3 regions of the Clostridium chauvoei genome follow, and region 3 is predicted to be linked to each of the others. Evidence: a T-box and tRNA genes for the amino acid it is inferred to sense, from the RefSeq annotation. Region 3 holds a T-box; the other regions hold tRNA genes.
What was found. A T-box is a leader RNA that pairs with one kind of tRNA and senses whether it is charged. The one in region 3 lies ahead of BTM21_RS04400 (valine--tRNA ligase), so its partner is inferred to be a tRNA-Val.
Positions count from the first base shown of each region.

Region 1: it has a tRNA-Val gene. The T-box ahead of BTM21_RS04400 (valine--tRNA ligase) is inferred to sense a tRNA for this amino acid. The anticodon was not compared.
Region 2: it has a tRNA-Val gene. The T-box ahead of BTM21_RS04400 (valine--tRNA ligase) is inferred to sense a tRNA for this amino acid. The anticodon was not compared.

Region 1 covers NZ_CP018624.1:2,837,602-2,847,516, reverse strand. The annotation lists gene BTM21_RS13410 (adenylosuccinate synthase) at 1-51, shown strand, start outside; gene BTM21_RS13405 (hypothetical protein) at 168-362, shown strand; gene BTM21_RS13400 (DUF1858 domain-containing protein) at 514-696, shown strand; gene BTM21_RS13395 (acyl-[acyl-carrier-protein] thioesterase) at 781-1,530, shown strand; gene BTM21_RS13390 (BaiN/RdsA family NAD(P)/FAD-dependent oxidoreductase) at 1,573-2,820, opposite strand; gene BTM21_RS13385 (hypothetical protein) at 2,914-3,495, shown strand; tRNA gene BTM21_RS13380 (tRNA-Glu) at 3,636-3,710, shown strand; tRNA gene BTM21_RS13375 (tRNA-Val) at 3,719-3,794, shown strand; tRNA gene BTM21_RS13370 (tRNA-Asp) at 3,804-3,880, shown strand; tRNA gene BTM21_RS13365 (tRNA-Thr) at 3,929-4,003, shown strand; tRNA gene BTM21_RS13360 (tRNA-Glu) at 4,009-4,083, shown strand; tRNA gene BTM21_RS13355 (tRNA-Val) at 4,093-4,168, shown strand; tRNA gene BTM21_RS13350 (tRNA-Asp) at 4,178-4,254, shown strand; tRNA gene BTM21_RS13345 (tRNA-Glu) at 4,305-4,379, shown strand; tRNA gene BTM21_RS13340 (tRNA-Val) at 4,388-4,463, shown strand; tRNA gene BTM21_RS13335 (tRNA-Asp) at 4,472-4,548, shown strand; tRNA gene BTM21_RS13330 (tRNA-Thr) at 4,554-4,628, shown strand; gene BTM21_RS13325 (ATP-binding protein) at 4,703-5,677, opposite strand; gene BTM21_RS13320 (DnaD domain protein) at 5,670-6,665, opposite strand; gene BTM21_RS14105 (peptidoglycan DD-metalloendopeptidase family protein) at 6,833-8,029, shown strand; gene BTM21_RS13310 (S8 family serine peptidase) at 8,062-9,258, opposite strand; gene BTM21_RS13305 (DMT family transporter) at 9,324-9,755, opposite strand; gene BTM21_RS13300 (dUTP diphosphatase) at 9,836-9,915, opposite strand, start outside.
Region 2 covers NZ_CP018624.1:188,780-198,694, reverse strand. The annotation lists gene recD2 (SF1B family DNA helicase RecD2) at 1-576, opposite strand, end outside; gene nagA (N-acetylglucosamine-6-phosphate deacetylase) at 709-1,845, shown strand; gene metK (methionine adenosyltransferase) at 1,914-3,089, opposite strand; SAM riboswitch class I at 3,209-3,311, opposite strand; tRNA gene BTM21_RS01005 (tRNA-Tyr) at 3,450-3,534, opposite strand; tRNA gene BTM21_RS01000 (tRNA-Thr) at 3,540-3,614, opposite strand; tRNA gene BTM21_RS00995 (tRNA-Val) at 3,637-3,712, opposite strand; tRNA gene BTM21_RS00990 (tRNA-Tyr) at 3,742-3,826, opposite strand; tRNA gene BTM21_RS00985 (tRNA-Thr) at 3,835-3,909, opposite strand; tRNA gene BTM21_RS00980 (tRNA-Tyr) at 3,931-4,015, opposite strand; gene yyaC (spore protease YyaC) at 4,322-4,852, shown strand; gene mreB (rod shape-determining protein MreB) at 4,910-5,944, opposite strand; gene spoIIID (sporulation transcriptional regulator SpoIIID) at 6,072-6,323, opposite strand; gene BTM21_RS00960 (peptidoglycan DD-metalloendopeptidase family protein) at 6,407-7,150, opposite strand; gene spoIID (stage II sporulation protein D) at 7,339-8,388, opposite strand; gene murA (UDP-N-acetylglucosamine 1-carboxyvinyltransferase) at 8,563-9,822, opposite strand; gene BTM21_RS00945 (hypothetical protein) at 9,844-9,915, opposite strand, start outside.
Region 3 covers NZ_CP018624.1:943,539-953,453, forward strand. The annotation lists gene BTM21_RS04385 (IS256 family transposase) at 1-597, shown strand, start outside; gene BTM21_RS04390 (tetratricopeptide repeat protein) at 839-1,195, opposite strand; gene BTM21_RS04395 (carbohydrate kinase family protein) at 1,460-2,407, shown strand; gene BTM21_RS14070 (CPC_1213 family protein) at 2,517-2,642, shown strand; gene BTM21_RS13755 (hypothetical protein) at 2,656-2,823, shown strand; T-box leader at 2,888-3,108, shown strand; gene BTM21_RS04400 (valine--tRNA ligase) at 3,294-5,936, shown strand; gene BTM21_RS04405 (bifunctional folylpolyglutamate synthase/dihydrofolate synthase) at 6,307-7,608, shown strand; gene deoD (purine-nucleoside phosphorylase) at 7,739-8,446, shown strand; partial or broken gene BTM21_RS04415 (ribonuclease Z) at 8,593-9,552, shown strand; gene BTM21_RS04420 (N-acetylmuramoyl-L-alanine amidase) at 9,679-9,915, shown strand, end outside.

The DNA of each region.
Region 1 (9,915 bases), 980 kb from region 3:
GGAGTTGGTCCAAGAAGAGATCAAACAATAAGAGTAACTTCAGAATTATAAAAATAAAAGAATTATCTTAAATAGCTTACTATTTAAGATAATTCTTTTTTTATTAGGAATAATGAAATAATTAATACCTAATACTATTAATAGAAATTTATAGCAGAGGTGATATTATGATAACAAAAGATACAACATTAAGAGAGGTAATTTCTAAAAATCATATGGCACAATCTATATTAATGAGTTTTAGAGTAGGATGTGGAGTAATTACTACAAATAATGATAAAACAATAGAAGAAATAAGTTCTGAATATGGTATAGATAGAGAAGAATTAATTAGACAATTAAATTTCAACAGATACTATTAAAATTTAGAGTTATGTTAAAAGAGCATTAATTTAAGGGGAATCTATAAAATTGACTTTAAAAAAAGTTGTGTATATAATTTAACTATAAGAATTAAATTGTGCATATTATTTAAACATAATAATAAATTAATTAGAAGGATAGGTGGTACTTGTGATAACTAAGGAGATGACAATCGGAGAAGTTATAAGAGAAAAAGCAGATGCAGCCGAAATATTAATGAGTTTTGGGATGGGATGTGTTGGATGTCCATCAGCACAAGCTGAAACATTAGAAGAAGCTGCAATGGTTCATGGATTAAGCATAGATGCTCTAATAGAAGCTCTAAACAAGTAATAAAGAAAAATTATCAGCTCTGTAGTAAGATTTAACTACGGAGCCTTTTATTTAAATTTAAAAGAAATTAGTAGGAGGGGGACTATGGGAAAAAAGTATTCAAAAGAATATGAAGTACATTTTTACGAGGCTGACTATAATTTAGACTGTACAATGACTTCAATAATAAACATTTTAGCAGATGTAGGAACTGAACAATCAGAAAAGTTAGGGGGAGGAATACAGTATCTAATAGATAAAAATATGGCTTGGGTATTTTATCAATATGATGTAAAGGTCAATAGATATCCTAAGTATGGAGAAAAACTTAAGGCTACGACAGAAGCTATAGGGTTTAAAAAGTTTTATGCTATAAGAGAGTATAATATTTATGATGAAGCTGGAAATAAAGTTGTAGAAGCACAAGCGATATTTTTCTTAATAAATATGGAAAAGAGAAAAACCATGAGAATACCAGAAGATCAGTATAAAATTTATGGTTTAGACTCTGATATTAAAGATACATTTAAGATAGAAAGATTAGAGAAGCTAGAAGAGGTCACTTATAAAAAAGATTTTAAAATTAGATATAGTGATATAGATTTTAATAGACATGTTAATAATGCTAAATATGTGGAATGGGCTATAGAATCATTACCAGTAGAAGTAGTAAGAGATTTTAGGTTAGAAAATATAAAAGTAACTTTTGAAAAAGAATGTACCTATGGAGAAGAAATATGTGCATTATCATCGATAAGAGAAGAAGATAATGGGACACTGACATCTATTCATAGAATTGAAAATAAGGATGGAGTAGAACTTACAAAATTAATAGGAATTTGGGAACATATTTAAAAAATCGTAGCTAATAAATTTTTTTTATTAGCTACGATTTTTTTATTTAGAGTTAGCTATATTTTTAGCAACGCAGTATCCAGAACTCCAAGCCCATTGTAGATTAAATCCACCACAATCTCCATCTACATCTAATATTTCACCACAGAAATATAAATCTTTTATAAGTTTAGATTCAAGGGTTTTTGAATCTATTTCTTTAGTATCAACTCCACCGATTGTTACTTGAGCTTGATTAAATCCATTTGTTCCAATACATTTAAATCTCCATTGTTTTAAAAGATTTATTAGTTTTTTTCTATCTTTCCATTCTAAATCATAACAAGGACAATGAAGATTGGTAATTCTAGCTTCTTTTAATAAAGTAGGAATTAGCTTTTTATTAACTACTCCTATTAATGCATCTATTATAGGTCTATGAGAAAATACAGCCAAATGACCTTCAATGAAATTTTCTATATCTTCTAAAGAAGAATTAGGCATCATATCTACAAGAATTTCAACTTTTTTTCCTTGATTAAGAGCTTTAGATGCGTGACCTGATATTTGGAGAATTGGAGGTCCAGAAATTCCATAATCAGTGAAAAGAATCTCTCCAAATTCTTTTCTTGCAGGTTTATCGTTAATTAATAGTGTGGCATATCCATCAAATTTTATACCTGACAATGCTTTTAAATTAGGATGTTCTAACTTTAATTGAACTATTCCAGGAATAGGATCAATAATTTTATGGCCTAAGGATTTTGCTAATGAATGTCCAGAGCCATCAGAACCAGTTTTAACTGCTGATTTTCCTCCACAGGCAAGAATTAATTTATTACATGTGAATAAATTATACTCTTCGTTACTTGTGGATAACTTAAAACTTTTTTTCCTGTGGATAGATTTTAATTTGCAGTTTGTGTATAAAGGAATTTCTCTCTCCTCTAAAGCAAATCTAAAAATATCCACAACAGAAGAAGCTTGTAACGATTGTGGGTACATTTTTCCGTTATTTAACTCAACAATAGGTAAACCTAAAGATAGGAAAAATGATTTAGCATCTTCTACTGTAAATTTAGATAGTGATTCAACAAAAAAGTTAGAGTTTTCACTATGATAAGATAAGAAGGGAAAAGATATTGTGCTATTTGAAATATTGCATCTACCATTACCTGTAGTTAGAATCTTTTTACCTATTCTATCGGTAGCTTCTAAAATAGCTACATCTATACCAAAATCTTTTGCGGCAATAGCTGCAGTTAATCCAGAAGCTCCACCACCAACTATAATTAAATCATGATGTATCATAATATTTAGTCTCCTTAATGTATATTTAAATAAATTTTATCATAGTAATATAAGTTATAAAACTATGGAATACTATTTATAGAGGTGAAATATATGAAAGTAAGAGTTATAAATAAGGATAGTAGTGATTTTGAAAAAGAATTTAAAGTTAGAAGAATGAATTATGATCAATCAGTAGTTAACTATCCTAATTCTAAAGGTATAAATATATTTTTAAACAAAGATATAGAATTTATTACTGAATCAGATGTAGATAAATTTTTAATTAAATATAGAGATTTATTAAAGATAAAGTTAAATAGAGGAATATCAATAAACTTATATAAAATATTAGTAGATAATATTCAAGAGCAATTCAATGAAGAATTTGAAGCACTTAATTTACTAAAAGATAAATATAAAGTAAATAAAAGAGGAATATGGGATAAAGAAATACTTTGTATCATTAATAATCACATACCTATAAATATTATTGCAAGTGGAGAAAATTTTAAAAAAGTTGGGTATAATATATCTATAGAAGAAATTAATAAAGAAAAATTTTTCGAATTATGTACCTTTGAAATTAAAAAAATCGAAAAAGAAATTAAAGAAAAAGAAAAGCAACTTTCTAGGTATGGACAAGGCTTAAAGTGCCTAGAATCAAGAGATAAGATGGTGAAATTACTAGAATAAAATCTAGTAAAAACCTAGTATAAAATTAAATAAATAAAAAAGTTTAAAAAAAGTGTTGACACTATATTAAAATTTATGTATTATAGTTAATGTGCTCGGCAGGAGAAAGCCTCCTGAAAGAAAAGAGCAAAACTTAATATGGCTCCTTGGTCAAGCGGTTAAGACACCACCCTTTCACGGTGGTAACAGGGGTTCGATTCCCCTAGGAGTCACCATTTATTTTGGGCGCATAGCTCAGCTGGGAGAGCATCTGCCTTACAAGCAGAGGGTCACAGGTTCGATCCCTGTTGTGCCCACCAAAATTAAATGGCTTAGTAGCTCAGTTGGTTAGAGTACTGGCCTGTCACGCCAGGGGTCGAGGGTTCGAGTCCCTTCTAAGTCGCCATTTTAATTTTAAAAAACATAACATAAAATTTAATATTTTAAGCTATATGCTGGCATGGCTCAACGGTAGAGCAGCTGACTTGTAATCAGCAGGTTGTAGGTTCGATTCCTATTGCCAGCTCCATATATGGCTCCTTGGTCAAGCGGTTAAGACACCACCCTTTCACGGTGGTAACAGGGGTTCGATTCCCCTAGGAGTCACCATTTTATTTTGGGCGCATAGCTCAGCTGGGAGAGCATCTGCCTTACAAGCAGAGGGTCACAGGTTCGATCCCTGTTGTGCCCACCAAAATTAAATGGCTTAGTAGCTCAGTTGGTTAGAGTACTGGCCTGTCACGCCAGGGGTCGAGGGTTCGAGTCCCTTCTAAGTCGCCATTTTAATTTTACAAAAGCTTAAATATTAAAAACAAAAAACAACTTAATATGGCTCCTTGGTCAAGCGGTTAAGACACCACCCTTTCACGGTGGTAACAGGGGTTCGATTCCCCTAGGAGTCACCATTTATTTTGGGCGCATAGCTCAGCTGGGAGAGCATCTGCCTTACAAGCAGAGGGTCACAGGTTCGATCCCTGTTGTGCCCACCAAATTAAATGGCTTAGTAGCTCAGTTGGTTAGAGTACTGGCCTGTCACGCCAGGGGTCGAGGGTTCGAGTCCCTTCTAAGTCGCCAATTTTGCTGGCATGGCTCAACGGTAGAGCAGCTGACTTGTAATCAGCAGGTTGTAGGTTCGATTCCTATTGCCAGCTCCACAAAAGCTTTGGATTTTTCCAAAGCTTTTTTTATTGTTTGAAATTAAATATAAAAAACTAAGACGATGAAATAATCATCGTCTTTTTAAATTTAATTGTATTCTAATGTCTTCTGCATAAAATTTGTAAAGCTTAAAGTTACCGACAAGTCTAGAATAAATTCTTTCACTATAGATTTTAGTTATCATAGGAAGACTTAAATTAGTAGATATAAGCATTTTTTTATTTTTAAGTAATTTTCTATTAATTAAAGTGAATAACTCTGTAGCAGAGAACTCTGTAATTTGTTCTGCTCCTAAATCATCAATAATTAATAAATCACAATTAAGCAGTAATTCTTCTAATTCATAGTTGTTATTAAATCTAATATCTCTAAGACATTTAATAAGTTCATCAGAAGTTTTATAAACAACTAAAAATCCTTCATCAAGTAATTCTTTTGCAATGCACCAAGATAAGTATGTTTTACCAGTACCTGAATTGCCATAAAACAATAAGTTATTATTGTGCTTTGAAAAATTAGGAACATAATCACCTTGAATAAACTCTAAAATATTTTCTATATTTCTTCTTGGAGAAAATTTATCTTCTCCAATTTTATGGTTGGAATATAAACTTATATCAAATTTATTAAAGTTATGAGTTTTAACAGCATCTTCTAAATCAGAATCCTTATAATATAATTTAATTAACTTATTTTTGTAACATGAGCATTTTTTTATTCCAATATATCCTTCATCCTTGCATTTATGACATTGATAATGAAGAGATAAATATTCAGGATCATAACCTTTTGAAACTAATAGCTCGTATTTTTTAAATCTTAAGTCGGTTATTGTATCTTTAATTTTATTTAGTTCTTCTTCAGTAAGTCCTTTAAGTATGGACAAAGATAAATTCAAGCTTTGCTTTTGAATTGATTTTTCTAATTCCATAATTTCAGGATGCTTATCAGAAATTTCTTTTCTTCGTGCATTTAAATTATTTTGTTCTTTAATTTTAATTTGTTCATATATATTAGCTAATTCTTTTTGGTATCCTTTAATCATCGTTATCCCATCCTAATAGTTTCTTTTCAAGAGAATCGTAGTCATAATCTCTTGGTTTGAAGTTATTAAATTTTAAATTAGATTTAGTATTAGGTGTATTATCGAAAGATTTTTTAGCAGATGAACTTTTAAATTTAGCTTCTTTGGCTTCTATATCTTGAATAGTTTTTAAGTTATCTCTATTCCAGCTTGATAGAATTCCATCGATATATTTAAAGTCAGCTCTATTCAATCTTTGAGAGCATATGTCACAAGCCTTTTTTATTACATCTAATGAGAAGTTATAAGTTGTAGTCCATTTTTCTAACATATCTTCTTGAGGTTTCATTATATCTGCATTTTTAATTCCAAGGAATTTAAGAATCTCTCTATATGTACCCCATTTATCTTCTGTTTTTCTTATATAATTTTGAGCATCTTCTACAGTTTTAATATTCATTTCATGCCATGCAATAGCAACTTTTTCTATATACCTAGCATTACTTTTACCTCTAGAAACACAATATTCTATAATTAAGAGTATTAACTCAGATGAAAAATTATAATCTTTTTTCCAACTTATATATGTAGTGAATTCTGTAGGGGATAAAGGTCTTCCAATTAATCTTTCGATATCCTTTAACATTCCATTATTAGTTTCATCAGATAATTCATCTAAAAGGTTAATTTCTTTAGAGTTATTTATAGGTTCAAGAGATAAATCTATAAAATCTATTTCAAAATTACCCATTTTATCAATGGGGATTAACTTAATGACACCTTCATCATTCCAATAATTTAATGCATTTATAATGTCAGATTCTAAAAGATTTAATGATGAAGCTAAAATTGAAGAACTTATTCCTATTTCGCCACTCATATTATGCTTAAGCATTAACAAGTAGACTTTAATAAACTCTCCTCTAGCTTTTGGCATATACTTTTCAATAAATACATTACTAATAGGAGTAAATTTTAAGGGCTTAGATTTAAGCATAAATGTACTCATAATTTCTCCTCTACCTTTCTTTATATTTATTTACATTAAGTTAATTATATCAAAGTGAGGTATATCACTCAATAAAACAATTAACAGGTAAAATGAATAATATTAAATTTATAGGGAACATTATTAAATGTGTTTTCAATAATAGCAATAAAAAGGAAGGAGAAATTATGTATACAAAAAAAGACACAGTAGGTGTCACGATAAAAATAATATTATTAATTATCCCAATAGTTATAATGTTATTAGCAAACGATAATTATATTTTAGAAGCATATCTTAATGATAGTGTTATTGGATATGTAAATAGCAAAGAGGAAACTAAGCAGGTTTATAATGAATTATTACAAGAGGTAAATATAGATTCAAATATAGTAAATAACAACAATGAACCTATTAAATATAATAAAGTAAATGAAGAGGTAGTATTAAGTAATAAAAATGAAATTAAGAAAAATATGTTAGGAGCTTTAACAGGAAAGACATCAGCTTATCGATTAAACTTAGATGGAGAAAAAATAGGGTATATAGCTTCTAATGATATGGTAAATAATATATTAAAATTAGCTGCAGATAAACAAATAGATAATTTAAATATAGATAAAGGAGATATTGTATCAGCAGATATATCCTGTAATATAAATTTACAAGAAGAAGTTACTGATTTATCATCTTTAGATACAGAAGAGGAGTTAGCGGAAGAAATATATAACATTTCTAAAGAAGGCGAAAATTTAGTTGCAATTAATATAAAAACTAAAGAAACTGTACAAGAAAGTATAAAACCACAAACTATTACAGCTTCAGATGAAAATTTATATATTGGAGAAAGTAGAATCGAAGAGGGGCAAGATGGCATTAAAAATGTCTTGAAAGAAATTACATATAAAAATGTAGGAGAAGAAGAAAGTAAGGTTTTAAAAGAAGACATAGTAAAAGAACCTATTAATACAATTATTTATAAAGGGAGTAAAAACCCATATTATGAGGGGGTAGCTTTCTTAAATAAACCTACAGGCAGTGATGTTATAACTTCAGGGTATGGAGAGCGTTGGAATTCTTTTCATAAGGGAATTGATATAGCAGGAAATATGGGAGATGAAGTAAAAGCTTCTATAGAGGGGACTATTATATATGCAGAATATAATAATGGAGGATATGGTAACTTAATAAAGGTAGAGCATGAAGGTGGAATGACTACGTATTATGCTCATTTAAGTAAAATATATGTTAAGCCTGGTGATAAAGTAAAAGCAGGTGATTTAATAGGGGCTATAGGTAGTACTGGTTTTAGTACAGGACCACATTTACATTTTGAGTTAAGAGTAAATGGAGAACCTGTTAATCCATATGGATATATTCTTTAAAGCAAAAAATAAGGCGTCTTAATAAAGGCACCTTATTTTTTTATAAGCTTATTAATATTTACTTTTCCTTCACCTTGATAATTTTTAGGCATATCAAATGGATCGCAAGATACTTTTAGTAATGAAAGCGTATCTTTAAAGGTTAAACCAGGATCATTTTGATAAAGCAAAGCACATATTCCAGATATATAAGCAGTAGCTAATGAAGTGCCAGTATAACTTCTATAAGACGCATCTAACTTTTTAGGATATAATTTAATTCCATTCTTTTCAGATATATAATTTACATTACAATTTAAAGATACAATATCTACACAAGCAGCAGCTACATCAGGTTTAGAGCCTCTTCTTAGATTCCCAGCAGAGGAATAATTATAAGGTTTAATTACTCCTGTAGTATCAACACCTGCAACTGTTATACAATCCTTTGAGAGTGCAATTCCTGTTATTGAGCCTTCAATATTTTTGTTGCTACCACTTGGAACAATTGGAGTTATATTTTTGCTAGTAGCTAACTTAAATATTTTATCAAAGCAAGATTGTAAAAAAGCATTGTAGTATAAAAGTTCAAATGGTAAACAAAGAATTTTTATATTATGTTTTTCACTTTCTTCAATTAAGCACTCTATGGCATACAATACATCAGAGGCAAAGCCTTTACCCATCTTATCAAAGGCTTTATAGCAGTAAAGGTTAGCTTCTGGAGCAACACCTCTATACATATTATTAGACTTTTCACCACTTCCAGCTAGTATACCGCAAGTACAAGTTCCATGTCCATTATCATCATACGGATATTTAAGTTCAGATATCAAATCGACAAATGTAGATATTCTATTGTAAGGTGTAATCAAATCAGGGTGAGGATAAACACCGCTATCAACAACCCCGATTCCTATACCTTTACCTGTTATGTTACTTTTGCTAGATAATCTAGTTTTATTAGCTGTTGGGACACTCATTCCACATAAAAATAAATATTCATCAAAACAGATATATTCAACTTCAGGATACTCTAAAAGCCTTTCTATAGCTTTATTGTTCAATCGAGCTGATATTATATCACAATGTTTAATACATCTAAGTACTTCTCCTCTATAGGAGGATATTTTTTTCACTATTGAATCTTGGAATCTACTACATTTAATAATAACCCTATGATCTTTGTGGACTTTAGAGGCCATACAGTTTTTTAGGTTAATATCTAGCTTCTTATTTAAAGAAAACATATAATACTCCTAAAATTAATTACATTATATAGTATATTAATAGGAGAGATTTTGTTAATGATAAGTTATAATTTCCATTTAAATATTACTATGCCTATAATCATTATGCCTATGCCTATAAATTCCTTCATACCAAATGGAACCTTATCAGTACCGAATAGTCCAAAGGCGTCTATTATACCAGCAGAAGCTAATTGAGCTACTAAAATAATACCTATTCCACAAGTAGCACCCATAGCACCTATACTTTTCATTACAGTAAAAATAATAATAACGCCTAATATTCCACCTAATAGGTAGAGTTTGTTCACATCTTTAATAGATTTAAAGCTACCTTTTCCAAAAAACATTAAAATTATTAAAGTTAGAACTAAACCAGTAGCTTGAACGAAAGCATTAGTTTCCCAGGTTCCTATTTTTTCTTCTAAACGAGTATTAAAAACTCCTTGTAAGCTCATGGAAATACCTGAGATTATAGCAGCAATTATTGCAAACATTATATCACCTCAAAGATAGTATTCCACTTTAATATATAAATATGAAAAAAACCCTCTAATTTTAGAAGGTTTTTTCTTATTTATATATTAATAAAAGTATCTTTAATTCTATTTGCTGAATAACCTAATGTAATTCCAAGACTTATAAAGTCTTCAAGAA
Region 2 (9,915 bases), 750 kb from region 3:
TGTTATAAACCCTATACCAGAAATTTCATCTGAAAGTACATAGGGATTTTCTTTTACCACATCTATAGCTGCATTACTATATTTTTTGTATATCTTTATACATTGATTTGTTGTCATACCATTATTTTGAAAATAAATTATAATATCTTTTAGATCTTTTTGTTCAAGATAAGATTCGTATATTATTTTATACTTCTTTTCTCCTATACCTTCTATATCTTGTAACATTTCTATATGATTATCTAAAATATCTAAAGTTTTTTCACCAAATTTCCCTACTATTTTTTTTGCTGTTACTGGACCTATTCCTCGAATTATACCTGTACTTAAATACTTTTCTATTCCTTCTACTGAACTTGGTAATACTTCCTCATATTCATTTATATTAAATTGTCTTCCAAATTGTTTATGCAGTACCCAATCACCCTTAATTTTTACTTGCTGACCTTCCTTTAATAAAGGTACTACACCAACTGCATTAATTAACTCTTTATCTACTCTTACTTTTGAAACTACATATCCTGTATCTTCACTTTTAAATACAATCGTTTCAATAACTCCATTTAGGATTTCCATATTATCGCTCCAAATCTTTTAATAATATTTTAATCTTATACTTTTTATTATATAATTATAACATAAGTCTAATTTCAAAAATTTATTATCTAATAATTTGTGGACTTAAGAAAAAAAATATGGAGGTGTATTATGTTAATTAAAAACTGTAATATTATTTTCTTAGACAGAATTGAAAACGGTTCTGTACTAATAGAAGATGGTAAAATTAAAGAAATTAACCCAACTAACATAAACTGTAATGATGTTATTAATGGAGAAGGATTATATTTATCTCCTGGATTTATAGATGTTCACATTCACGGTGCTGCTGGTTACGATACTATGGATGGTACTGTTGAGGCTATAAATGAAATATCTAAAGCAATAGTAAAACATGGGACTACTTCATTTACACCAACTACTATGACTGTTTCTATAGATGATATAAGAAAATCTATGGAATCTATAAAAAAATGTAAAGAAAACGGTACTGATGGAGCAATAGTTTTGGGAGCTCACTTAGAAGGTCCTTTTATAAGTCCTAGTGCTATTGGAGCTCAAAATCCTAAATTTTTAATTCCTCCAACTATTGAAAATTATAACTCTATGGTGGGCGATGCTAAGGATGCTGTTATTTCAATAACAATTGCCCCTGAAGTTCCTGGAGCAACTGATTTAATTAAACACTTATCTGTTGAAGGTATTGTTTGCTCAATGGGTCATACAAAAACCACTTATGCAGAAGCTATGGAAGGTATTAAATGCGGATGTTGTCACTCAACTCACTTATTTAATGCTATGACTCCATTTTCTCATAGAGAACCTGGTGTTGTTGGAGCAATTTTTGATAGTAATATAACTACTGAAACTATCTCTGATGGAATTCATATTTCATACCCATCATTAAGAGTCGCTTATAATCAAAAAACAACTGATAAGGTTTTATTAGTAACTGATGCTATGATGGCATGTGGAATGCCTGATGGTATGTATTCTCTTGGTGGCCAAGATGTTGTAGTTTCTGATGGTGCTGCAAGATTAACTACTGGTAGCTTAGCTGGTTCAGTATTAACTTTAGATAAAGCTATTAGAAATGTGTATAACAATACAAACTATTCATTAAATGAAGTAGTAAAAATGGCAACATTTAATGGAGCTAGACATTGTAAAGTTGAAGATAGAAAAGGTCTTATAAAAGAAGGTTATGATGCTGACTTAGTATTATTTGATGAAAATATAAATGTAAAGAAAGTAATCGTTAACGGAAAAGTTGTTCATACTGCATAAAATTAATAAAAAAGATATAGAATATGATAGTTACATACTCTATATCTTTTCTTTATATCTAATTGCTATTAGATATATTTTTTTATTTCTTCTACTTTATTTAATTGTTCCCATGGTAAGTTAAGGTCATTTCTTCCAAAGTGGCCATATGCTGCTGTTTGTTTGTATAATGGTCTTCTTAACCCTAAATCTCTTATTATTGCACCTGGTCTTAAGTCAAATACTTTTTCTACGATTGAAGCTATTTCTTCCTCTGACTTTTTACCAGTTCCAAAAGTTTCTATTGATATTGATACTGGTTTAGCAACTCCTATAGCGTATGCTAATTGTACTTCTAACTTATCAGCAATTCCTGCTGCTACTAAGTTCTTAGCTACCCATCTTGCTGCATAGGCTGCTGATCTATCAACTTTTGTTGGATCTTTTCCTGAGAATGCTCCACCACCGTGTCTTCCAGCTCCACCATAAGTATCAACAATTATTTTTCTTCCTGTTAATCCTGAATCTCCTTGAGGACCTCCAACTACAAATCTACCTGTTGGATTTATAAAGTATTTAGTGTTTTCATCTAATAATTCTGCTGGAACTACAGCTCTTATTACATGTTCCATTAAGTCTTGTCTTATTTGTTCTTGTGTAACATCTTCTCCATGTTGAGTTGATATTACTATTGCATCTATTCTTATAACTTTATTATCATCGTACTCTACTGTAACTTGAGTCTTTCCATCTGGTCTTAAATATGATAATTGACCATTTTTTCTTACTTCTGATAATCTTCTAGATAGTCTATGAGCCATAGCTATTGGTAATGGCATATATTCTTCTGTTTCATTTGTTGCAAAACCAAACATCATACCTTGATCTCCAGCCCCTACAGCTTCAACAGCATCCTTCTCACCTTGTCTTGATTCTAAAGCTTCGTCTACACCCATTGCTATATCAGTTGATTGTTCATCTATTGATGTTAAAACTGAGCATGTAGCACAATCAAATCCATATTTAGCTCTATCGTATCCTATTTCTTTTATTGTTTCTCTAACAACTTTTGGAATATCAACATAACAATTAGTTGATATCTCACCCATAACTAATACCATACCTGTAGTAACTGCTGTTTCACAAGCAACTCTAGCATTAGGATCTTTTTCTAATATACTGTCTAATACAGCATCTGAAATTTGATCACAGATTTTATCTGGATGCCCTTCTGTAACTGATTCTGATGTAAATAATCTTCTCATATAATAAACTCCCTTCAATTTATTTGATATTAATTCTATATACAATTGTTATAATCTAAAGTTAATTTTAAAATAAAAAAAGTCTCTTCGATAAGAAGAGACTATAAACGTCAAACTCTTTCTTATCTTGTGAAATAATATTCCACAGGAATTGGCACCTTTGTGAAATCACAGGTTGCCGGGTTTCGTAGGGCCCTTTCCCTCCACCTCTCTGGATAAGAACTAATATCAATTTTATTCGAAACAGATTATAACATTTTTTATTCTATAGGTCAACATTTTTTATTCTGTTAATTCAAAACATTATTTAAAATACTATTTTAGAAAAATAAAAAAAGCAAGATTAATATCTTGCTTTAATGGTGGGGGAGGACGGATTCGAACCATCGAAACGAAACGTAACAGATTTACAGTCTGCCCCCTTTGGCCACTCGGGAACTCCCCCATTATTGGAGCTGGCAATAGGAATCGAACCTACAACCTGCTGATTACAAGTCAGCTGCTCTACCGTTGAGCCATGCCAGCGTATATTTTATTTTAATTTAAGTGGTGGGCACAACAGGGATCGAACCTGTGACCCTCTGCTTGTAAGGCAGATGCTCTCCCAGCTGAGCTATGCGCCCTTAAATAATTTAAGTTAGTTTTAATAAAATGGTGGGGGAGGACGGATTCGAACCATCGAAACGAAACGTAACAGATTTACAGTCTGCCCCCTTTGGCCACTCGGGAACTCCCCCATTTTATTTGGAGCTGGCAATAGGAATCGAACCTACAACCTGCTGATTACAAGTCAGCTGCTCTACCGTTGAGCCATGCCAGCATATTTTTTCAAAGTTAAAAATGGTGGGGGAGGACGGATTCGAACCATCGAAACGAAACGTAACAGATTTACAGTCTGCCCCCTTTGGCCACTCGGGAACTCCCCCATAATTAACTTTTAATTTCTTATGTCCCCTGAACAAATTTATATCCGCTCAACTGACAATGACTAGTATATAATCATTAAGTATTAATTTCAAGTGTTATTTATAGTTATTTATTAAAATTATTTTTATTTTTCTTGTTTTATCTCTATATTTCTCCCATTTAATCCTATTAGCATTTTTTTTAATTACTAATGCTCATCTATTTTATTATCTTATAAAACCTTACTTTTCTTTATGTATTTTTTGCCAATAACTATTATATTCTTAATACTCTTCTCATATATATTATCCATAGGGGGTGAAGCTTTGATAAAACATAAAGTTTTTTATGAGTCTGATTTAGCTTACTACGAAATAGCTAATGTGTTGAAAAACTATATATCTAAAAATACAGTAATAGTTTGTATTGGTACTGATAAATGCATTGGTGACTGTCTAGGACCTTTAGTAGGTACATACTTAATAGATAACCAATTTAAGTTACCTGTTTATGGAACCATAGAGGCACCTATCCATGCTTTAAATATAGAACATCGCCTATCACAAATAAAAAAACTTCATCCTAACGCTAATATAATTGGAATTGATGCTTGTTTAGGTGATGCAAAGTCAATAGGTGAAATTCACGTAAGAAACTATCCTATCCATCCTGGTAAAGGGGTTGGCAAACGACTTCCTGACGTTGGTTCTACATCAATTATAGGAATAGTTGATTCTAGTGATAATGCTGAATTCTTCACATCTAGAAGTATTCGTCTTCATTTAATTATGAGTATGGCTAAAGTAATTGCTCGAGGTATATGCAAAGGATATTATTTATCAAATATTGATAATTAGAACAAACATATAAAAAAGGTATAGAATTCTAATTCTATACCTATATGTTATATAATATTAATCAATTAATGTTATCTCTTGTCCAATTAATGATGAATCTAATTTATCTAAATATCCTAAAACTTTTCCTGTTCCTTCTACTACTGCTTCCACTGGATTATTTGCAACAGAAACCCCTACGCCAGTTTCTTTTTCTATTAACTTATCTAGACCATCTAATAAAGATCCTCCACCTGTCATTAAAATTCCTTTTTCTATTATATCTGCAGCTAGTTCTGGTGGTGTCTTTTCTAAAACAGACTTAACTTGTTCAACAATTAAAGTTACTGATTCTTTTAAAGCTTCAGCTATTTCCGACGTTGCAACTGTAACTTCATCTGGTAATCCTGTAACTAAATTTCTACCTTTCATAGTAGTAGTTAAATCTCTTGAGCCTACAAATGCCGCTCCAACTGTTATCTTTAAATCTTCAGCTGTTTTTTCTCCAATCATAATCTTATATTTATTTCTAACATATTTTATTATAGCATCATCAAAAGTATCTCCTGCTACCTTTATTGAAGCTCTAACAACTACTCCACCAAGAGATATTACTGCAATATCAGTTGTTCCACCACCAATATCAACTACCATTGACCCATTAGGCTTGGTTATATCTAAACCAGCACCTATTGCCGCTGCTAAAGGTTCTTCAATAATATGTACTCTTTTAGCTCCTGAATTTCTTGTAGCATCCATTACAGCTCTTTTTTCTACCTCTGTTGCTTGTGAAGGAACACAAACCATTACTTTTGGAGCAGTAATTTTACTTTTTCCATATGCTTTTTTTATAAATTCTTTTAACATTTTTTCTGTTATGTCATAATCTGATATAACACCATCTCTTAATGGACGAACTGCAACTATATTACCTGGAGTTCTTCCAATCATTTTTCTCGCTTCTTCGCCTACAGCAAGTACTTTATTATTGCTTTTATTAATAGCAACAACTGATGGTTCTTTTAAGATTATACCTTTTCCCTTAGCATAAACTAAAACCGTTGCTGTTCCTAAATCAATTCCTAAGTTAGTCCCATTTCTCCAAAACCACATTCCTTACTCACTCCTATTATATTTAAATCATACTAAAATATCACAAAATTTTTTCTCATTTTTTTATTATATATGGAATATGGTAATGATTCAATAATTTTTACCCTTTACACTTTAATCTTACTTATTAATCTACTGCTTTATATTTTAATTTAGTGGCTTTTCCACCTCTAATATGTCTTTCTGCTTTATTTAATTCTAGAATTGTATGTGTCTGTTCTGCTATTACTGGATTTATCTTTGGCAGCCTTTCTGTCATATCTTTGTGTATAGTACTTTTACTTACACCAAAGACCTTTGCTGTTTTTCTTATTGTATCCTTAGAATCTATTATATATTGCGCTACCTCTAATACCCTTTCTTGAATATAATCTTTCAAAATGCTACCTCCTTATTAAATTAATTTTGTATTTTCATCAGTCTTTTCTATAAAAATGACTGATGAAAATACTTTTTTATGTTTTATTGTGCTTTATAATTGAAATATGTTGTTGGATTTAAATCTTTTCCATTTGAATCTTGAACTTGTAAATTTAAATGTTCGCCAAATTCATTATTTGAAAATATTTTTGAAGTATCTCCAACTGTTCCAATAACAGTTTCTTCTGTTACCTTATCCCCAACTTTAACTTTCATGTCTGAACCTAAATTACAATATTTGGTATTAATGCCATTTGCATGTGCAATAACAACATAATTCCCTTCTTCTGCTCTCTTTGAAATTTCTTTTACTTCTCCAACAGCAGCAGATTTAACTTCTGTTCCTACTGTAGCTTTTATGTCTATTCCTCTAATGTTTCTACTTGTTCCATCTTTCATTTCCTGTGGTTTTGGATATGAATATACTCTAGAAATAGTCCCTTCAATTGGGTTACTGAACTTTACTTCTGTAGTAGTTCCTGCTGAAACATTAGTATCTTCCTCAGTTGTTGCAACTTCTTCCTCTTGTTGAGCTTGAGCTACTTCTTTTTCTGTATTATTTTTAACTCTATCTGCATTTTGCTTTTGAGCCTCAGATGTAGCTTTATCATCAACATTTAATGTAAATTCCTTTTCTGATTGTTGTACTTTTTCTTTTGAAATCTTGTTTTTCTTACTTGTTACAACTGTTACAGTTGCTACTAAACATAAACAAAGGAATAGAACTAAATAAAAGCCCTCCTTTCTAAAAAAGTTTTTTACTTTATCTTTTTTATTTTGGTCCATATCAACACCTCCTTTTTGTATTCTTGCCTGTTCTCCTGAATTAATACACATATTAAAAGTTTTATTTACATCAAATTTCAACATTATTTGCCAAATATAACGATAATTAATATCTAATTTCTAAATTCTTGTATAAAAAGAAGGTTTAGAAAATATCATTTCTAAACCTTCTTTTTGACTATATTTTATTATTTAAATACTAATTCTTTTAATTCTATACCTGTATAGTAATGCGCTAATATCTCTTCATATCCCTTTCCTTCTTTAGCCATAACATTTGCTCCCCATTGACTCATACCTACCCCATGTCCATAGCCTTTGCACTTAAATACCACTTCATTTCCAGCTACTTCAAATTGAAAATTAGTTGAGTTTAACTTAAGTAAATGTCTAAAATCTGTACCTTTAATTTTCTCTTTTCCAACTCTTATTTGTTTTACTCCACCAGCTTCGCTTCTTTCTATAATCTCAATATTTCCAGATAAATTATCTGCACTTAAAGAAGCATTAGGATAACTTGAATTTATAGTATTTATAAATTCATCTATATTAATAGGTTTTTCACTTGTAAACTTAGGTGCTATTTCTTCCCCTGAACTCTCTGTTGAAACTAAATATGGTACACTATTTGAAAAAACATCTACGGAATTTTCTGTTTTACCTGAACTTGTTGCAAAAAATTGTGGATACATAACTAGATTACCATCATAAGTTAAAACTTGTCCCTTAGTAGCACTTACCGCTTCCTCTATCTTCTTCCAATTACTTTCCTTATCTGCTTCACTCCATTTATTCATCCTGCTTTCCTTAGTTAAATATACTTGGCAATGTGTCGTATCACAAACATCCGCTCCTACGCTTTTAGCTTTCTCACATTGTTTTAATTTTTTAGTTGCTACATATGTTCTAGCTGCTATAGCTTGTGCTTTTAAAGCTTCTGGTTCAAAACTTGCAGGCATTTCTCCAGATACTACACTCTGTACATACTCTTCTAAAGGAACTTCTATAACCTTATTTTCATTAGTTATAAAAACCTTTATTGTTTCACTGCCATCCATTTCTATAGTCGTAGCTTTTTCTGTAACGACTTCTGGTGGCTTTGTTGGTGCTTCTTTACTATTAGATTTATCCGCTGAATTTATAACAACAACCGGTATTGCAATCATAAAAAATAAAACTAATACACTAATTGTAATTAAAAGCGTTACTCCTTCAGGTAATGTTATTTCTTTTTTCATCTTCGCCCTCCTGTAAATTTTCTACAGTTTAATATATTATTTTATTTTTTAAAATATACTTTATTTTATTTTTTCTATGTAAAGTTCTATTATATAAATGAAAAATTATCTTTTAAAAGTTAAAGAACTTAGACATAAAATCTAAGTTCTTTAACTGGATAGATGTATTTATTTTTATTTATCAATTCTATATACATCTGCGCCTAATTTTCTGAATTTTTCCTCAATATTAGTGTATCCTCTATCTATATGATATAAATCTCCAATTTGAGTTTCTCCTTGAGCTGTTAATCCTGCTAAAATCATAGCTGCTCCAGCTCTTAAATCTGTGGCTTTGACATCACAACCAGTTAATGATTCTACCCCATCTATAATTGCCGTTCTTCCATCTATTTTTATATTAGCACCCATTCTTACTAATTCTGCTACATGCATAAATCTATTTTCAAATACAGTTTCAGTAACTACGCTAGAGCCTTTAGTCAATGATAATAAACTCATCATTTGTGGTTGCATATCTGTTGGGAAACCTGGATATGGTAATGTTTTTATATCAACAGGCTTTTTAGGGCCTCTTCCATCTACAATCATACTATTTCCTTTTGTTTCAAATTTTACTCCACATTCTTTTAGCTTCTCAATAGTTGGTCTTAAATGTTCTTCATTAACGCCATTAATAGTAATTATACTATTAGTTATAGCTGCTGCAACCATAAATGTTCCTGCTTCTATCCTATCATAAAGAGGTTTATACTCTACTCCTTTTAATGATTCTACCCCTTCTATTGTTATTCTTCCCATTCCTGCTCCTTCAATATGAGCTCCCATAGAGTTTAAAAAGTTAGCTAAGTCCCAAATTTCTGGTTCTTCCGCTGCATTCTCTATTATTGTTGTTCCTTTTGCTAATACAGATGCCATTAAGAGATTTTCTGTAGCTCCAACTGACGGAAAATCTAAATATATTCTATTACCTCTTAATTGTTTTGCCTTTGCTTCTACAAAACCATGTCCTATTTCAATATCTGCTCCTAACATTTTAAAGCCTTTTAAGTGTAAATCTACTGGTCTACTTCCTATGTTACAGCCTCCTGGAAGCGATATTTTACAACTTCCAAATCTAGATAACATAGGACCCATAATCAAAAAAGAAGCTCTCATTTTTCTTATTAAATCATTATTTGTATCCATAGGATTTAGTTTATTAGTATTAATTCTTAAATCTCCAGTTACTTCTGAAAAATCTACATCACAATTTAATCCATCAAGTAAATTTGCTAAAACTAAAACATCTTCTAATAAAGGTGCATTTTTTATTGTTACTTCATTTGGGCTTAATATACTAGCTACCATTATAGGTAAAACTGAGTTTTTTGCTAGACTTATATCTACCTCACCAGTTAGTTTTTTTCCACCTTTAACTATAATTTTTTCCATATTATCCTCCACAATAAATTGTTAGTATGTTATGAATATCATAGGTGTACCTACAACTATGTATTCACCCGTATTGTATCTCACATAGCTTAA
Region 3 (9,915 bases):
GAAGGTGCTAAATTCTGGTTAGGAATTTGCAATGATTTAAAAAATAGAGGTGTAAAAGAAATTTTAATTGCTTGTATGGATGGATTAAAAGGTCTTCCACAAGCTATAAAAACAGTATTTCCATCAGTAAATATTCAAACATGTATTGTTCATCAAATAAGAAATTCAATAAAATACATAGCTTCAAAAGATAAAAAAGCATTTATGAAAGATTTGAAGGAGGTTTATAAGGCTACAACAGAGGAACTTGCGTTAGCACAGCTAGATAATTTAAAGGAGAGATGGGGAGATAAATATGGAATAGTAATAGATTCCTGGTATAACAATTGGAGTAACCTTTCAACATTTTTTGACTTCTCTCCAACTATAAGAAAGATGATTTATACTACAAATATCTTAGAGGGTTTTAATCGTCAAATACGTAAATTCACTAAAGTTAGAGTCATATTCCCAACTGATGAATCTTTAAATAAGTGTGTTTACTTAGCAACAATGGAGATACTAGAAAAATGGACTCAACCTATACATAATTGGGGTGCTACGCTAGCGGAGCTATCAATAATATTTGAAGATCAATTAAAAGATGAATTAGCTTAAAAGCTTGTACTTTTTATAAATTATATGCATACTATTAGATTTTTTTGAAATACTAAAAAAGGTAATAAGAAACATTATTAGTATTTCTTAAATATAAAAAAATATTACTGGAAATGAAAATTTCCAGTAATGTTAAAATAATAAAAATGATAATTACACAGAATTATCTATTCTCTCAAAAAAGAACCTATATGAATAGACTCTCTTTTATAAGTGTCTATCTTATAGGTTCCATTTTATTTTATAAGGCTTTCTTTTTTTTAGATATAATTAAATTAATAGCTTTTTCACAGTCTATATCGCTATCATCTAAAGACCATGCTATATTAAAATATATTAAAGCTTTATTAGATTCTTGTTTCATAGCATAACAATATGCTAGATTAAAAAAGTATTTACTTTCTTTTTGAATTTCTAAAGCTCCTTTTATCATAGAAATAGCATTATCGAAATCTTTCAATTTTATATAGCAAACTCCACAGTTATAGAAGGAGCAAGCTGTATTATCATATTTATCAATAGATTTTTTATAACAACTAATAGCATTTTTATAATCTTTTAAATTGTAAAATTTATTACCTTCATTAAAATAATCCACCATTTACCTCCAAATATAGGGAAAAATATTTTGTATATTTTAATTATAGACTGTATATTTAAAATATATTCAATAAAAAGTATATATAAATAAAGAAAATATAATAACTTTATTAAGTATTATATTTTTAAAACTTTAGATATCTTCAAAAGTAAAGGGTTTCGACAAAGTTTTCAAATTTCCCTTTATTTTTTACTCTTTCTCTAATATAATATAATTATATGTTTATTAATGTAACGGAATTTAACGAGCAGGAGAGATAGTATGATAAATAAAAATCCTTATAGATTATTATTAGGAGCCTCTATAGTAGATATTATAGGTTTTAGTAGAAAAAAATATAGTCCTAAGGATTCTATTCCAGGAAATATAAAAATATCTTTAGGCGGTGTATGTAGAAATATTGCAGAAAATTTAGCTAGAGTTAATGTTAATACTGAATTCATTTCTATATTAGGAGATGATGAACAAGGAAGAAACATATTAGATAACGCAAGAAAAATTGGATATAATATGAATAATTCTTTAATATTAAAGGATGAATATACACCTACATATATGGCTATTTTGAATGAAGATGGAGAAATGGAATCAGCGATAGTTGATATGGATAGCATAGAGAAAATGGATACTTCTTTTATTGATTCTAAAGCTGATATAATAAAGAATGCAGAATATACTATATTAGATGCAGATAATCCAGAGTTAATGAAGTATATTTTAGAAAAATTTCATGGCCAAACGAAATTTATTTTAGATCCAGTTTCAGCTAGTAAAGCAGCTAAAGTAAAACACTTAATTAAATATTTCCATACAATAAAACCTAATAGATTAGAAACAGAAATGTTATGTGGATTTAAAATTAATGGAACTGAAGATTTAAAAAAGGCTGGAGAATATTTTAACAGTTTAGGAGTTGAAAATATTTTTATAAGTCTTGATGAAGATGGAATTTATTATAAAAGTCCTAAAGAAGAAGGAAGAATAGCATCTTCTAAAGTTAAAGTTAAAAATGTAACAGGTGCAGGAGATTCTTTTGTTGCAGGTATTGGATATGGATATATGAATGGAATTTCTTTAAAAGAAACTGTAAAATATGCAATTACTATGTCAGTAATTACTATATCTCATGAAGAAAATATAAATCCTGATATGAGTGAATCTTATGTAAATGAGTTTATTGATACAATACAATGGAGAGAAAACTTTTAAAAGTGGCGAAAGCCACTTTTTTACTTTATTTCTTTACATTAAATAAAATAAATAAAGAGATTTAGCACAAAATATATATGAAAGAAATTTATAAATGAGGTGATATATAATGAGTGCTAAAAGTAAAAATAGTCATAAAAAGCATGTAAATCATAATCCGCAAGTAGAAAGTGTTAAAGCATGTTTTGGAGAGCCAAAAGCAAAAGAACATGATAAAAAAGACTTTAAGATTTAGGGAGTGAAAAATAATGAATAATAATAAAAATAGACTAAAAGATAGACCAAAATCTAATGCGGAAGAGAGAAAAATGCATCCTAAAGATAATTCAGATTTAGGGATAATAAATGGAGAAAAGATAGGAGCTCATGCTCAATCAAAAAATCCACATAAAACATATGAATGGTTAAACAATTAATTAATATAGAATATTGACAAATACTATATTATATTATACTATATCCTTACAAAATCTAATATTTTTAAAAGCAGTGAAAAAGAGGAGTAAGGAATATTACATATTAAAGAGAAGAAGGTCTAGGCTGAAAACCTTCCATATAAAATATCCTGAAGGTAGCTTTTGAGTATCTTTGTTGAAACTAAGTAGGCAAAGACGGCTTTCTTAGTCGTTATTATATAAAGAGCCCAAAATTATAATATAAATTTGGGAAAAAAGGTGGTACCGCGAGTCTTCGTCCTTTTGTGATGAAGGCTCTTTTTATTTTACTTAAAATTAATATTTAAATTAATATATGAACCTTCAACCATATTATTAATTTACATAATTATAAGTTAATTATATGAACACTTCAAATTAAATACCATTACTCTTTATAATATATAAAAAGCTTCTATTAGCTGTTTTAAAGTTAGACAAGGAGGAGAAAAATGACAGAAAACAAGAACTTATCCACAACATATAATCCTAAAGAATTTGAAGAAAGAATTTATAAAACTTGGGAAGAAAAAAAATATTTCACTCCTGTAGTTGATAAAAATAAGAAGCCTTTTTCAATAGTTATGCCACCACCAAATATAACAGGAAAACTTCATTTAGGTCATGCATTAGATAATACATTACAAGATATGTTAATAAGATTTAAGAGAATGCAAGGTTACTGTACGCTGTGGCTTCCAGGTCAAGATCATGCAAGTATAGCTACTGAAGTTAAGGTTGAAAATGAACTTCTTAAAAAAGGTTTAGTTAAAAAAGAAATGGGCAGAGAAGCCTTCTTAGAAAAAGTATGGGAATGGACTGATGAATACAGAGAAAGAATAAGAACTCAGCTTAAGAAAATGGGATGTTCAGCAGATTTTACTAGAGAAGCATTTACAATGGATGAAAATCTAGATAAAGCTGTTAAGCATGTATTTGTTAAGTTATATAATGAAGGTCTTATTTATCAAGGAAATAGAATAACTAACTGGTGTCCAAAGTGTACAACAGCTTTATCAGATGCAGAAATAGAATATCAAGAACAAGAAGGTAACTTCTGGCACATAAACTATCCATTAGTTGATGGAAGTGGATATTTAGAAATTGCAACTACAAGACCAGAAACATTACTTGGAGATACAGCTGTAGCAGTTAATCCAAATGATGAAAGATTTAAAGATTTAATTGGAAAAAAATTAAGATTACCATTAACAGATAGAGAAATTCCAATAGTTGCTGATGAATATGTAGATATAGAATTTGGAACAGGAGCTGTTAAGATAACACCTGCTCATGATCCTAATGACTATGAAGTTGGTAAGAGACATGGTTTAAAAGAAATAAAAATAATGGATGACCATGGTGTTATTAATGAATTAGGTGGAAAATACCAAGGTTTAGATAGATATGAAGCTAGACGTCAAATGGTTAAGGATTTAGAAGATGAAGGATTATTAGTTAAAGTTAAACCTCATGTTCACAATGTAGGAACTCATGATAGATGTGGTACTGTAATAGAACCAATTATATCTAAACAATGGTATGTTAAAATGGAATCTTTAGCAAAACCAGCTCTTGACGTTGTAAAGAATAAAGAAACTAAATTTGTTCCAGAAAGATTTGAAAAAACATATTTCAATTGGATGGAAAATATTCAAGATTGGTGTATATCAAGACAATTATGGTGGGGACATAGAATTCCAGTTTGGTACTGTAATGAATGTCAAGAGATAATAGTATCAGAAGAAACACCTTGTAGTTGTCCAAAATGTTCATCAAAGAATTTAAGACAAGAAACAGATGTTTTAGATACATGGTTCTCATCAGCTTTATGGCCTTTCTCAACATTAGGTTGGCCAAATAAAACAGAAGATTTAGAGTATTTCTATCCAACAAATGTATTAGTAACAGGCTATGATATAATATTCTTCTGGGTAGCTAGAATGGTATTCTCAGGTCTTCATAATATGGGAGAAACACCTTTTGATACAGTATTAATTCATGGAATCATAAGAGATTCACAAGGTAGAAAAATGAGTAAATCTCTTGGTAATGGGGTAGACCCACTAGAAGTTATAGAAACTTATGGAGCAGATGCTTTAAGATTTATGTTAGTTACAGGAAATGCTCCAGGAAATGATATAAGATATTTCCCAGAAAGAGTTGAAGCTGCAAGAAACTTTGCAAATAAAATCTGGAATGCATCAAGATTTGTTATGATGAACTTAGATAGAGAAACCATGGATAAATACAAAGATGACAAAGATTATAGTTTAGCAGATAAATGGATATTGTCACATTTAAACACATTAGTTAAAGAAGTAACAGAAAATATGGATAAATACGAATTAGGAATTGCTCTTCAAAAGGTTTATGACTTTATGTGGACTGAATTCTGTGATTGGTATATAGAACTTGTTAAACCAGTATTATATGGAGAAGATGAAAAACAAAAAGGTATAGTTTATAATGTACTTTATAATGTTCTTAGCACAGGACTTAAGTTACTTCATCCTGTAATGCCATTTATTACAGAAGAAATATATACTACTTTAACAGATGGAGAAACAATAACAATTTCAGCTTGGCCAGAATTTAATGGAGCGATAAAGGATGATAAGGCAGAAAAAGATATGTCATATATCATAGAAGCTATCAAGGGATTAAGAAATGTAAGAGCTGAAATGAATGTACCACCATCAAGAAAAGCTAAGGTAATTAGTTATATAACAGAAGAAGCTAAGGATGCTTTTGTGGCAGGCGCAAGTTATATTGAAAAATTAGCTTCAGCATCAGAGGTTACATTTATACAAGATAAATCAGAAGTTCCAGCAAATGCAGTATCTTTAGTTGTTAAAGGTGGAGAATTATTTATGCCACTTTTAGATTTAGTAGATAAAGAAAAGGAACTAGAAAGATTAAATAAAGAAATGAAGAAGCTTAAAGGGGAAGTAGAAAGAATAGATAAAAAACTTTCAAACCAAGGCTTCGTAGCTAAAGCTCCAGAAGCAGTAATTAATGGAGAAAAAGAGAAGAGAATAAAATATCAAGAAATGCTTGATGCAGTTTTAGTAAGAATTGATGCATTAAAATAATAATTTATATTTAATATGGCAAAACGCTATACAACAATATTTTTGCCAAGTTATTTTAAAGTTAAAAAAATTATTTAAATGATTTAAACGCTATACAACAAATTGAAAAATTGTTTAGATAAATTTAAAAAATGCAAATATTTTTTGACAGAATAAAGACATTTATGTATTTTTATGATATTATATTTATAAATGATATTTAAGATGAAAGAATGATAAAAGGCACTAAGGGCTCTAGTTTTACTAGAGCCCTTAGTGTATTTAAAATTACATAGGGATAAATTTTTATTAAGGAGTAAAATTAGTATTTATATTAGGAATAAAAATAGTATATAATTTATTTTATAGAAAATTTAAAGCGAGGTTTAATATGAAATATGAAGAAGCAATGAAATATATAACGGAAGTAGGTAATTTTGGTTCGAATTATGGCTTAGATAGAACATATAAATTATTAGAATTTCTAGGGAATCCTCAAAAGGAGTTAAAATTAATTCATATAGCAGGAACTAATGGAAAAGGTTCAACTACGGCAATGATTAGTAAAATACTAGTTGGACATGGATATAAGGTTGGCATGTATACATCACCATTTTTAGAAGAATTTGAGGAACGAATTCAAATAAATGGAGAAAATATTCCTAAAAATACTTTGTCTAAACTTATGGATGAAGTTAAAGCAGCAGTGGACAGAGTAATAAAAGAAGGTTATAATCATCCTACTGAATTTGAAATAATAACTTGTTTAATGTATTTATATTTTTATAGAGAAAAAATTGATTTTGGTATAATTGAAGTTGGGCTTGGGGGAAGATTGGATTCTACTAATGTTATAACACCAATACTTTCAATTATAACATCTATTAGTTTTGATCATGTTAATCTTCTAGGTAATTCTCTACAAAATATAGCTAAAGAAAAGGCAGGGATAATCAAAGAGAATATTCCGGTAGTTATATATCCTCAGGAAAAGGTAGTATTTGAAGTTATTAAAAATAAATGTATGGAACTTAATGCACCACTATATACTATATTTGAAGAAGATTATAAATTAGTAGATATAATAAAAGAGAGAGAACATTATCAAGTAATAAATGTAAAATTAGAAAATGAAAATTTTAATATTGATTTACCGTTGTTAGGAGAACATCAAATATTAAATTTAGCTATAGTTATTAAAGCTCTAGAAATATTAAAAAGAAAGTATATGTTAAAAATTTCCAAGGAAATAATAAAGACTTCTTTAAAAGATATTACTTGGAAAGGTAGATTAGAGGTTATGAGAGATAATCCATTAATTGTAATAGATGGAGCTCATAATATACAAGGTATAACTACTTTAAAAAAGAATATAGAAAAGTACTTTACATATAAAAATTTATACTTGATTTTAGGAATATTGGCAGATAAAGATATAGAAGAAATGGTAAAGGTAATAGTACCTATGGCCAAAAAAATATATGCAGTAACTCCAAATTCAACAAGAGCTGAATTGAGTGAGGATTTAAGAAGAGAAGTTATAAAATATAATTCTAATTGTATGTCTTATGAAGATTATAATAATGCTTTAAAAGAAGCTTTAAAGGAATCTAATAAAGAGGATTTAATAATAGCCTCAGGATCTTTATATATGATAGGTGATATGAGAAAACTTATTAGAAATATCTTATAGGTTATTTGCTAAATATTAGGTAATATAATATTAAATGTCCAAAAATGTTAAAAATAATTTAAAACCCCATTTATTTATAAACTATAATATGATAACATTAAATTGATATAAAAAAAGGAGGTCTTTTATTATGGCGACACATTTACACATCATGGCAAATGAGGGAGATATAGCAGAAACAGTATTACTTCCAGGGGATCCATTAAGAGCAAAATTTATAGCAGAAACATATTTAGAAAATCCAGTATGTTATAATACTGTTAGAGGGATGTATGGATATACAGGAACTTACAAAGGAAAAAAAGTTTCCGTACAAGGAACAGGAATGGGATTACCATCACATTCTATTTATGTAAATGAATTAATTAGATTTTATGGTGCTAAAAGACTTATTAGAATAGGGTCAGCAGGTTCTATGAATGAAAATGTTAATGTTAGAGATATAGTTTTAGCTCAAAGTGCTTCAACTAATTCAGGGATAAATAAAAGAAGATTTAAGGGTATGGATTATGCTCCAACAGCCAATTTTGAACTTTTATTAGAAGCTTATAATAAGGGAAAAGAAAAGGGTTTAGATATAAAGGTAGGTAATGTTTTATCATCTGATCTTTTTTATGATGACACAGATGTTGGCATTAAGCTTTGGGCTGATTATGGATGTTTAGCAGTTGAAATGGAATCAGCTGAATTATATACAGTAGCTGCTAAATACGGAGTAGAAGCTTTATCAATTTTAACAATTTCAGACCATATATTTAAGGGGATTGAAACAACTCCAGAAGAAAGACAAAAAAGTTTTACAGATATGATGGAAATTGCCCTTGAATTAGCGAAATAATATTATATAAAGACAGCCTTCAGGTTGTCTTTTTTATTAGATAAAAGGTAAAATCAAAATTCATATTACACTTTATGGAAATATATTTGTAAAAGAAAAAGTGAATACTATAAATAAAGAATATATTTAAATAAGAGGTGAATTAAATGATTGATATGTGTTTATTAGGTTCTGGTGGAGGTATGCCTATGCCTTGGAGAAATCTATCTTCAACACTAATAAGCTATAAGGGAAGAAAAATATTAATAGATTGTGGAGAAGGCACCCAAGTATCTATGAAAATGGTTGGATGGGGCTTTAAAACTATAGATATAATATGCATAACCCATGTTCACGGAGATCATATAATAGGGTTACCCGGATTATTATCAACTATAGGAAATAGTGGTAAAACATCTAAACTTACAATTATAGGTCCAAGAGGAATTACAAAAGTAGTAAATGGACTTAGAGTGATAGTGGAGTATTTACCATATAATTTAGAAATCATAGAAGACCCTTCCATGGTAAATTTTAAATTAAAAAAAGATGGATTAGAGTCAGATAATACAGAAGGAAACATAATATTACATACTTTAAATTTAGATCATTCAAGTCCTTGCATAGGATATAAATTTATCTTTAAGAGAAATAGAAAGTTTGATTTAAAAAAAGCAATGGAAAATGATATTCCAAAAGTTTTATGAAGTAAACTTCAAAAAGAAGAAGATGTATCATATGATGGGAAAAAATATAATAGCAACATGGTTTTAGGAGAGGAAAGAAGAGGAATCTATTTAAGTGTTATAACTGATACTAGACCTATAGAAAGTATAAAAAAATTTATAAAAGATAGTGATTTATTTATATGTGAAGGAACTTATGGAAAAGATGAGGATATAGAAAAGGCTATAAAAAATAAACATATGACCTTTAGAGAGGCTGCTAATTTGGCTAAAGAAGCTAAGGTTAAAAAAATGTTATTAACTCATTTTACACCTGCTATGCTAGAGCCTGCTGAATACTTAGAAAATGCAAAGGAAGTATTTGAAAATACAATAATTGGTGAAGATAGAATGATATTTAATTTGAATTTTGAAGAAGATAAGAATTTTCAGCAGAAATAATAAAAAAATATTATAATGACATTTATTATGTAGTTAATTAGGAAAATATCCCCTTCGATGAGGACTTGTTTTGAAAAAAGAAGTTATGATATAATGGAAAAAAATGGAATAGAGAGAAGGGGAAGTGTGATTAGAAAAACTAAAGGTATATTAGTTAAAGATAAGTGGTGGAATTACTTATTTATAGTTATGCTAATTATAGCTGTTTTATGTACTATAAATTATTTTAGATATGATATTATGAATATTTATAAGGTTAGTTATAGGAAAATGTATCAAAAAAATTTAGCAGAAGATAAGTTAAATGAGATAAGAAATAACCTTAATATTCAAGATATAGATTATGAATGGGGAGAGGAATTA